DNA from 3 places in the Streptomyces sp. NPDC014861 genome. Region 3 is predicted to be linked to each of the others. Evidence: riboswitches for the same ligand, from Rfam matches in the RefSeq annotation. Region 3 holds a riboswitch; each other region holds the start of a gene.
What was found. Region 3 has a riboswitch for cyclic di-AMP ahead of ACF1BN_RS15680 (transglycosylase family protein). Riboswitches for the same ligand answer to the same signal wherever they lie in the genome.

Region 1: another riboswitch for cyclic di-AMP. It lies ahead of ACF1BN_RS28990 (M23 family metallopeptidase); the one in region 3 lies ahead of ACF1BN_RS15680 (transglycosylase family protein).
Region 2: another riboswitch for cyclic di-AMP. It lies ahead of ACF1BN_RS31295 (M23 family metallopeptidase); the one in region 3 lies ahead of ACF1BN_RS15680 (transglycosylase family protein).

Annotation. Positions count from the first base shown of each region.
Region 1 covers NZ_JBIBWV010000020.1:19,375-22,640, forward strand. The annotation lists gene ACF1BN_RS28985 (GntR family transcriptional regulator) at 1-307, opposite strand, end outside; gene ACF1BN_RS28990 (M23 family metallopeptidase) at 499-1,269, opposite strand; cyclic di-AMP (ydaO/yuaA leader) riboswitch at 1,278-1,438, opposite strand; gene ACF1BN_RS28995 (M16 family metallopeptidase) at 1,635-3,029, opposite strand; gene ACF1BN_RS29000 (M16 family metallopeptidase) at 3,026-3,266, opposite strand, start outside.
Region 2 covers NZ_JBIBWV010000024.1:21,931-25,196, reverse strand. The annotation lists gene ACF1BN_RS31300 (PP2C family protein-serine/threonine phosphatase) at 311-1,555, shown strand; cyclic di-AMP (ydaO/yuaA leader) riboswitch at 1,783-1,934, shown strand; gene ACF1BN_RS31295 (M23 family metallopeptidase) at 1,946-3,160, shown strand; gene ACF1BN_RS31290 (aldo/keto reductase) at 3,232-3,266, shown strand, end outside.
Region 3 covers NZ_JBIBWV010000006.1:289,483-292,748, forward strand. The annotation lists gene ACF1BN_RS15675 (transglycosylase family protein) at 154-1,260, shown strand; cyclic di-AMP (ydaO/yuaA leader) riboswitch at 1,525-1,701, shown strand; gene ACF1BN_RS15680 (transglycosylase family protein) at 1,706-2,437, shown strand; gene eno (phosphopyruvate hydratase) at 2,727-3,266, shown strand, end outside.

The DNA of each region.
Region 1 (3,266 bases), on a different contig from region 3:
CCTTGAGGTGGGCGTCGGTACGCCGCTGGGCGGCCCGTGCGGCGCCGAGCGGTTCGAGCAGCGCCCGTACGTCGAGCAGGTCGGCGGCCTCCTGCTCGGTGGGCTCGGCGACCTGGGCGCCCGCGTGCCGGCGGCTCACCACGAAGCCCTCGGACTCCAGGGTGCGCAGCGCCTCGCGGACCGGGACGCGGGAGACGCCGTAGCGGCGGGCGAGCTGCTCCTCGGTGAGCCGGCTGCCGCGCCCGAAGACCCCCGAGACGATGTCGTCCCGGATCGCCGTGCATACCGATTGCGCGGGAACCCGCATGTCCGACCTCCGCTTTCGCTCCGCGCGCACCGAATTCGAGCTGCGCTTCTCACGCGACTCTATTGCAGCGCGCCGGAAATTCCGATGCCCCCTCGGAATTCGAGCTCCTCGGCAGCGGTCGTATCGGGCGAGGAGATACGAAAAGGCCCCGGCTCGTGGGAGCCGGGGCCGATTCGACGCGGGGTGACGGGTCAGAGGCTGACGCCGCGGGCGCGGAGGTACGAGACGGGGTTGAGGTCGGAGCCGTAGTCGGCGGTGGCACGGGCCTCGAAGTGGAGGTGCGGGCCGGTCGAGTTGCCGGTCGAGCCCGAGACGCCTATCTGCTGGCCGGGCTCGACGGACTGGCCGACGTAGACACCGATGGACGCCAGGTGGCCGTACTGGGTGTAGGTGCCGTCGTTCATCCGGATCACGATGTTGTTGCCGTACGCGCCACCCCAGCCGGCCTCGACGACGGTGCCGGAGCCGACGGAGACGACCGAGCTGCCGTAGGCGGCGTGGAAGTCGACGCCGGAGTGGCTGCCGGAGGACCAGAGGGAGCCGCCGGTCTTGTAGCCGGTGGAGACGTACGAGCCGGCGACCGGGAGGTTGAAGGAGGCGAGCCGGCGGCGCTCGGCCTCACGGGCGGCGCGCTCCTTGGCCTCGCGGATCTCCTGGGCGCGGGCCTCGGCCTGGCGCTTCGCCTCGGCGCGCGCCTTGGCGCGGGCGTCGGCCTCGGCCACCTCCAGCTCCTGGGCGGCGGCCTGGGCGCTGAGCTGGTCGGCGATGGACTCGTCGGCGATCACCCGGGTGAGGCCGGTGTCCTCGGCGGAACGGTCGTCCGTGTCGGCGGCGAGCGCCGGAGAGGCGAGGGTGCCGACGACACCGGTGGTGGCGAGGGCGGCCACGCCGGCGATGCCGGCGCTGCGGCGAGCCAGTCGGCTCGCACCACGATGCTTCCCGGTGGCACGGGTGAACGCCAAGACGGTTCCTTTCCTTCCTTCTCGCCTACCGGGTTAGCTGACGGGTTCGGAGCAGGAAGGTCTCCTACGGGCCCCTCCGCGTGGCGAAGGCGTCCGATTCACCCCAGGGACTGTGTGGGTCCCCGGCTCCCCAGGCTCGCGCCTGACGGGGACTCGGCGATGGCTGCCCGGTGCCGCGGGTGCGGCGCGTGCGTCGGTCGGACAGCCGGGACGACGCTAGGCCCGGCGGATGTCAATCACCAAACGGTCTCGCTGATTTGTAAGACATGCCACAGGCCAAACGATCACGGTTGACGCCATACAGGACAAAGCGGAGGTCTCCGACGCTTCATCGCATCGGAGACCTCCGCCGTGACGACGAGGCGTCAGCTCACCACGGACACCTCACCGATGCCGAGGGCCCGCACGGACTCCTCGATCTCGGCGGCGTCGCCCACCAGAACCGTCACCAGGCGGTCCACCGGGAAGGCGCTGACGACCGCGGCCGTGGCCTCGACCGTGCCCGTTTCGGCGAGCCGGGCGTACAGCCGGGCCTGGTAGTCGTCCGGCAGGTGCTGCTCGACCTGGTCGGAGAGGGTCGCCGCGACCGAGGCGGCCGTCTCGTACTTGAGCGGCGCCACGCCCACGAGGTTCTGCACGGCGACGTCCCGCTCGGCGTCGGTCAGACCGCCCTCGGCGAGCGTGCGGAGCACCTTCCACAGGTCGTCGAGGGCCGGGCCGGTGTTGGGGGTGTCGACCGAGCCGCTGATGGCCAGCATCGAGGCGCCGTGGCCCTCGCCGTCCGAGCGGAGCACCTGCCCGAAGGCGCGCACGCCGTACGTGTACCCCTTCTCCTCGCGCAGCACCGCGTCCAGACGCGACGTCAGGGTGCCGCCGAGGCAGTACACGCCGAGGACCTGCGCGGCCCAGACGGCGTCGTGGCGGTCCGGTCCGATCCGGCCGATGAGCAGCTGGGTCTGGACCGCCCCGGGGCGGTCGACGATGACGACCCGTCCGGTGTCGTCGGCGGTGATCGCCGGCATCGGGCGCGGCGCGGCCGGCTTGCCGGTCCAGCCGCCGAGCGTCTCGGCGAGGACCTTGTCCAGGTCCACGCCGGTCAGGTCGCCGACGACGACCGCGGTGGCGGCGGCGGGCCGCACGTGCCCGTCGTAGAAGGCGCGGACGGCGGCGGCGTCGATGGCCTCCACCGTCTCCTTGGTGCCCTGGCGCGGCCGGGACATCCGCGTGGTGGCCGGGAAGAGCTCCTTGTAGAGCTGCTTGGCCGCGCGGCGGCCGGGATTGGCCGCCTCGTGCGGGATCTCGTCGAGCCGGTTGGCCACGAGGCGCTTGACCTCGTCCGGGTCGAAGGCCGGGGCGGTCAGCGCCTCGGCGACGAGCCCGAGGGCCTTCGGGAGCCGGGAGACCGGGACCTCCAGGGAGACCCGGACGCCGGGGTGGTCCGCGTGCGCGTCCAGGGTGGCGCCGCAGCGCTCCAGTTCGGCCGCGAACTCCTCGGCGCCGCGCTCGGCGGTCCCCTCGGAGAGGGCGCGGGCCATGATGGTGGCGACCCCGTCCAGGCCCTCCGGCTCGGCGTCCAGCGGCGCGTCGACGAAGATCTCGACGGCGACGACCTGCTGGCCGGGGCGGTGGCAGCGGAGCACGGTGAGACCGTTGTCGAGCGCGCCGCGCTCGGGGGCGGGGAAGGCCCACGGCCTGGCCTCGCCGGCCTGCGGCTGCGGGTGGAAATCCATGCTGGTCAGGGGCTCGGCGGTGTCCGTCACTGGTCCGCTCCCTCTTCCTCGTCGCTGTCGGCGGCCTCGTTCGCCTCGTGCTCGCTGGGCTCGTAGACGAGAACCGCGCGGTTGTCGGGCCGGAGCCTGGCCGCGGCCACCTCGCGCACCTCGTCGGCCGTGATGCCGAGGACGCGGTCGACGGCGGTCAGCGCGAGCTGCGGGTCGCCGAACAGCACCGCGAAGCGGCACAGTTCGTCGGCGCGGCCGGCGACCGTGCCGAGCCGG
Region 2 (3,266 bases), on a different contig from region 3:
GACGCCCGCGAGCCACGGCACCGCCGTGGCTCGCACTCCGCCGCGCGGACCCGGGCGGCGACCGGTGGGGGCCGGTGGCGACCGGCGGGGGCCGCCGCGGGTCGGGGAGAGGAGGGCGGCCGGGTACGGGGCCGGGGCGGGGGGCCGTGCACCGGTGCGGGAGGACGGCCGGGTACGCGGACGGGCGGCGCCCGGAGCCGTACGCCCGGTCGGCCCTCCGCCGGTCGCCGCCCGGGCGCGGCGCGGGGACCCTGGGAGGGTGCGCGGCGCCGGGCCCGGCGGCGGGCCGGCGACCGGGCAGGAGTACGCGGTGACACACCCTCGGGGAGCGGCGGGCCGCGGGCGGCGGGGCGGGGAGCCCCGCCGCCCCGTCCGGCCCGCCGCTCCCCGGACGCCGTACGGCGGCGGGCCGCAGCCCCCGGCCGCGCCCTTCGGGGCCACCCGGAGGTTCCTGCGGGCGCTGCCGCCGCTGATCATCGTCGGCGGGGTGTTCTTCGACGTGGCCACCCCGGCGGCGTACACGGCGGCGCCGCTCTTCTCCGCCGCCCCGCTGGTCGCCGCCCCGTTCTTCTCCCGGCTCACGACCCTGCTGACCGGGATCGCGGCCGTCCTGGCCTCGGTCGGGCTGCACGCGTACAACGACACGCTCTCCGACGTGCCCTCGCTCACCGAGACCCTCACCGTGGTGACGGTCTCCGCGCTGGCGCTGCTGATCAATCTGGTCGTGCGGCGCAGCGGGGAGCGGCTGGCGTCGGCGCGGGTGATCGCGGAGGCGGCGCAGCGGGCGGTGCTGCCCATGCCGGCGGAACGGATGGCGGGGCTCCAGTGCGCGGCACGCTACGAGGCGGCGCAGGCGGACGCGTTCATCGGCGGCGACCTGTTCGCCGTGCAGGACACCCCGCACGGGGTGCGGCTCGTGGTCGGGGACGTGCGGGGCAAGGGGATGGACGCGGTGGAGGCGGTGGCCGTCGTCATCGGCGCCTTCCGGGAGGCGGCCGAGCAGGAGGCGACGCTCGAAGGGGTGGCGCAGCGGCTCGAACGGGCGCTGACGCGGGAGGGGAGCCGGCGTGAAGGCCTCGACGCCTTCGAGGGGTTCACGACGGCGGTGCTCGCGGAGATCCCGCGCGAGGGAGGGAGCGTGCGCCTCGTGAACCGCGGCCATCCGCCGCCGCTGCTGCTGTACGGGGACGGGCGCCTGGAGGCGGTCGAGCCGGCCGAGGCGGCGCTGCCCCTGGGAATGGGGGAGTTGGCGGTCTGGGCCGACCGGGCCGACGAGCGGCCGTATCCGCCGGGCGCGACGCTGCTCTTCCACACGGACGGGCTGTCGGAGGCGCGGGACGCGTACGGCGTCTTCTACGATCCGGCGGCCCGGCTCCGGGGTGCGGTCTTCCCCGGGCCCGAGGAACTGCTGGACGCGCTCGTGGACGACGTGCGGCGGCACACCGGCGGCGGGTCGACGGACGACATGGCGCTGCTGGCGGTGAGCCGTCCGGCGGCGGGGGCGCCCGAGCGGCGGCGGACGATGCCGGTGGTCCCGCCCGGTCCCGCGCGCTGACGGAGGGGCGCTGTCACCGTCCGTGCTCGCGAGGTGCCACAGAGATAACAATTGACATAACGTCAGATCTCGCAGGTTTGGCCGGGCCTCACTGAACGGGGGTCAACTCGGGCGAATCCCTGCCAATTCAATGAATGATCAAGAGCAGCGGCTTGGAATCGGACCACCGTGTCTATTAACGTTCGATAACGCAGCGCGGTCGTCCCAGCCGTCGCAAGAGACGGCTCCGTGCGCACACGCCGAATCCCGAAAGGGAACCGGGGAACCATCCCTTGGGGTGAATCGGGCCCCTCGCACGCCCCCTGTGCGAAAACGCCCGTAGGAGACCTTCCTGCTCCGAACCCGTCAGCTAACCCGGTAGGCGAGAAGGAAGGAAAGGAGCGCGCCTCCGTGGCGTCCAACACCCCCGTACCCGGAGCCCCCTTCGAGCCCTTCGGCGGCCCGGGTGCCGTCGGAGCGGACGACCCGGCCGGCTCCGCGCCGGGCGCGTACGACCCAGCCTCCTTCACCCCCGCACCCGGGGAGTGGAACCCGACCGAGGGCTCCCTGCGCGCCGAGAGCCGCAGCGGCGGCCGGCACCGGGTCGTGAAGCAGCGCTCCAACTTCGCCCGCTCCTCCACCGTCCTCGGCGTCGGCGTCATCGCCGCCGTCGGCGCGGGCGGCCTCGCCACCGCGCAGGAGAAGCCCCCGGTCGCGATCTCCCTGCCGGACCTCCCCGACCTCGGCCTGCCGGACGCCCACGACCTGCCCGGCGTCGGCGCCCTGCTGTCCGGCGGCGAGGACGAGCCCGCCCCCGCCCCGATCGAGGACACCGTGGCGGTCGCCGCGGGCGGCGCGGCCGCGAAGCCGCTCACCTCGATCACGTACACCGCCCCGGCCGACACCGCCGCCGGCACCGAGGCCGCGGAGCGCACCGCCTCCGCCGCCGACGCGGGCGAGGCCCTGCGCGCCCGCATCCTCCAGCAGGCCGAACAGCAGCAGCAGGCCGCCGCCGACGCCGAGAAGCTGGCCGCCGAGAAGGCCGCCGCGGAGAAGGCCGCGGCGGACGCCAAGGCCAAGGCGGACGCCGCCGCGAAGGCCGAGGCCGCCGCGAAGGCCAAGGCGGAGGCCGAGGCGGAGGCGGAGCGGATCGCGAAGGAGAAGGCCGAGGCCGAGCGGATCGCCGCGGAGAAGGCGGAGGCCGAGCGGCTCGCCAAGCTGGCCGCCAGCTACTCGATGCCGCTCTCCTCGTACACGCTGACCTCCACCTACATGCAGTCCGGTTCGATGTGGTCCTCCGGCTACCACACGGGCCTCGACTTCGCCGCTCCCACCGGCACCCCGCTCAAGGCGGTGCACGGCGGCACCATCACCTCGGCCGGCTGGTCCGGCTCGTACGGCTACCGGATCGTCCTCCAGCTGGAGGACGGCACCGAGATCTGGTACTGCCACCTCTCCTCCATGACCGTCGCCGCCGGCCAGACCGTCACCACCGGCGAGACCATCGGCCGCGTCGGCGCCACCGGCAACGTCACCGGACCCCACCTCCACCTGGAGGTCCACACCCCGGACGGCTCGGGCATCGACCCGGCCGAGTGGCTGCGGTCCAAGGGCCTGTCGGTCTGAGTCCGTCTTCCGGTCGGGGTTCAGGCTCCCCGATCGGAATACGCCCGGCGGTGCACGGAGTTGATCGCTGCATGACGTCACCTCTGCGCCCGCTGGGCACCTCCGA
Region 3 (3,266 bases):
ACGTTCGAATGCGGCTACCTTCGCGCCAGCGTTCGGCCGGAACCCGGCCGTCCCTGCCGTCCCCGCCGTCACGCGAAAGGCCCCGACATGCTTTCCGGAAACGGACGACACCGTCGACCCCGTCAGGCTCCCGCGATCGTCGTCACCGCAGGAGTGACCGGATCCGCCATGGCGCTGCCGCTGCTCGCCGCCGGCTCCGCCTCCGCCGCCGACGCGGCCACCTGGGACCGGGTCGCCGCCTGCGAGTCCGCCGGCCAGTGGAGCGCCAACTTCGGCAACGGCCTGTACGGCGGCCTCCAGATGACGCAGGAGGCGTGGGAGCGGCACGGCGGACTCGCCTACGCCCCCAGCCCCGACCTCGCCAGCCGCGCGCAGCAGATCACCGTGGCCGACAAGGCGCTCTCCTCCGGCAGCACCGACTGGGCCACCTGCGCCCCCATCGCCGGGCTGACCGACGACGGCAGGGCGACCGGCGTGCAGCCGGGCCCGGCCGTTCCGCAGGAGGACGAGGGCGGCCTGGCCCCCGAGTCGAACTGGACCGGCGGCACGGACACGGCCGCGAGCGCCGACGCGCAGAAGAAGGCGGAGCGGCCCGCCGCGCCCGAGAGGGCCGCGACGGCCACCGAGCGGGCCGAGCGGGCGGAGCGGGCCACCGAGGCGGCGGACACCGCCACCGCCCCGGCCGCGCCCGCGAAGCCCACGGCCCCGACGACGCCCGCCGCGCCCACCACGCCGGCCCCCGAGGGGACCGCCACCCCGCCGCCGTCGACGACCGCCCCGGACGCCTCCACGGGCACCCCGGACGCGTCCACGGGTGCCCCCGGCACCACCGCGCCCGGGACGCCGGTCACGCCCCCGGACGGCTCGGAGACCCCCGGGACCCCGGTCGCCCCCGAGGGGTCCACCACCCCGTCGACCCCCGGTGCGGAGGGGGCTGACGAGTCGTCGGCCACGCCCGGGACGGGCAAGCACCGGGGCGAGGCCGCTCCGGAGGAAACCGGCAAGACGGACACTTCGCAGGAATCCGGTCGTCATGCCGCAGCTGAGGACAAGGTCACCTCAATCCCCGTCAATTCGGACGCAAGTGACGCCTACACCGTGCGGCCGGGTGACAGCCTGTCGGAGATTGCGCAGGAGAACGATCTCGCCGGCGGCTGGGACGCCCTCTATGACGCCAACCGTCATACGGTCGGCACCGATCCGGATCTCATCCTCCCTGGTCAGAGCCTTGAGCTGACGAATCCCTCGTCGGAGAAGTGACGCCGTTTCGGGACTTTATGTCCGCTTTTGGGAAAGTGAGACATGGGTCTCTTCGCCCCAACTGGCGTGTCACGTCCGCAAACTTTGCTTCCGTCAGCTCTCACCTGGGCAAACGAGGTCTGACGGAGTGCAAGTAAGGGCGATTTGTCCGTCGTAAGGCCCTTTGAACTTCGAGCAGGTGTATGTCTACGGTCATCACCGCTCGCCACCGCGGGCCCCGTCGACCGAAACGCCGAGTCCTGCCGTCGGCCGCCGGGAATTGTCGTCGCGAAAGCGCCGCAGGCAGGAGTGGGGGACCCAAGGTTCGTGCCGGTCCCGGCCGTCGACCACGACGGCCGATCGACCGGCTAGGGGTGAAGCCGCGCGCTAGGACGCGTGGCCGGGCGAACTCTTCAAGCCCGAACCCGACAGCTCACCTCACAGGCGTCGGTGAAGAGGAAACTCCATGCTGTTCTCCGGCACGGGCAAGCGCCGTCGTCCCTCCAAGGCCACTCGCGTCGTCGCCCTCGTCGGCGTCACCGGTGCGGCCGTCGCCGCCCCGCTGATGGCCGCCGGCACCGCCTCGGCCGCCACCGCCTCCGAGTGGGACCGCGTCGCCCAGTGCGAGTCCGGTGGCAACTGGTCCATCAACACCGGCAACGGCTACTACGGCGGCCTCCAGTTCTCGGCCTCCACCTGGGCCGCGTACGGCGGCACCGCCTACGCCTCCACCGCGAACCAGGCCAGCAAGTCGCAGCAGATCGCCGTCGCCGAGAAGGTCCTCGCGGGCCAGGGCAAGGGCGCGTGGCCGAGCTGCGGCGTGGGCCTCTCCTCCGCCTCCTACGACGGCGGCTCCGCCGAGGCGGCTCCGCAGCAGCAGAGCGCCCCGAAGCAGAGCACCCAGCAGAGCGCCCCGAAGCGCTCCGCCGAGCAGCCGGCCAACCGCAGCGAGCAGCGCCAGGCCCCGAAGGCCCAGCCCGCGCCGCAGGCCGCCGCCAAGAAGACCGTCACCACCCCGACCGGCAAGAAGGTCAAGAAGGGCGACGGCGAGTACAAGGTCGTGGCCGGCGACACCCTCAGCAAGATCGCCGACGCCCGTGGCGTCGACGGCGGCTGGGCCGAGCTCTTCGAGCTCAACAAGGACGTCGTCGAGGACGCCGACCTGATCTACCCGGGCCAGCAGCTCCACCTGAAGTGAGGCCCGCGGCACCGGTGAGTCCGGCGGCTTCCCGGTGCCCGACGACCCTCCCGCGGTGACCACCCCGGTCCCGAGCCCCCTTTCCCGGTGGCTCGGGACCGGGGTTCTGCCGTTACTGTCCAGTAGATCCCGGGTCTTTCGTCCCCCGATGCGTGCTCTTGGGCCCTTTTTCGTCCCAGGGGACGGGCGGTCGGCGGGCTGGAGCGCCGGAGCCGGTTAGGCTCTTGTCGCAAGGCGAACGAGACCTTGCGACCCATGCGTCACATCTAGCGTCACATCCCAGAAGGAGATGCTCGTGCCGTCCATCGACGTCGTCGTAGCCCGGGAAATCCTGGACTCCCGAGGCAACCCCACGGTCGAGGTCGAGGTCGGCCTCGACGACGGCAGCACCGGCCGTGCTGCCGTGCCGTCCGGTGCCTCCACCGGTGCGTTCGAGGCCCTGGAGCTTCGCGACGGTGACCAGAACCGCTACCTCGGCAAGGGTGTCGAGAAGGCCGTCCTCGCCGTCATCGAGCAGATCGGCCCGGAGCTCGTCGGCTACGACGCCACCGAGCAGCGCCTGATCGACCAGGCCATGTTCGACCTGGACGCCACCCCGGACAAGTCCTCGCTCGGCGCCAACGCCATCCTCGGCGTCTCCCTCGCCGTCGCGCACGCCGCCTCCGAGGCCAGCGACCTCCCCCTCTTCCGCTACCTCGGCGGCCCGAACGCGCACCTGCTGCCCGTTCCGATGATGAACATCCTCAACGGTGGGTCGCACGCCGACTCCAACGTCGACATCCAGGAGTTCATGATCGCCCCGATCGGCGCGGAGTCCTTCTCCGAGGCC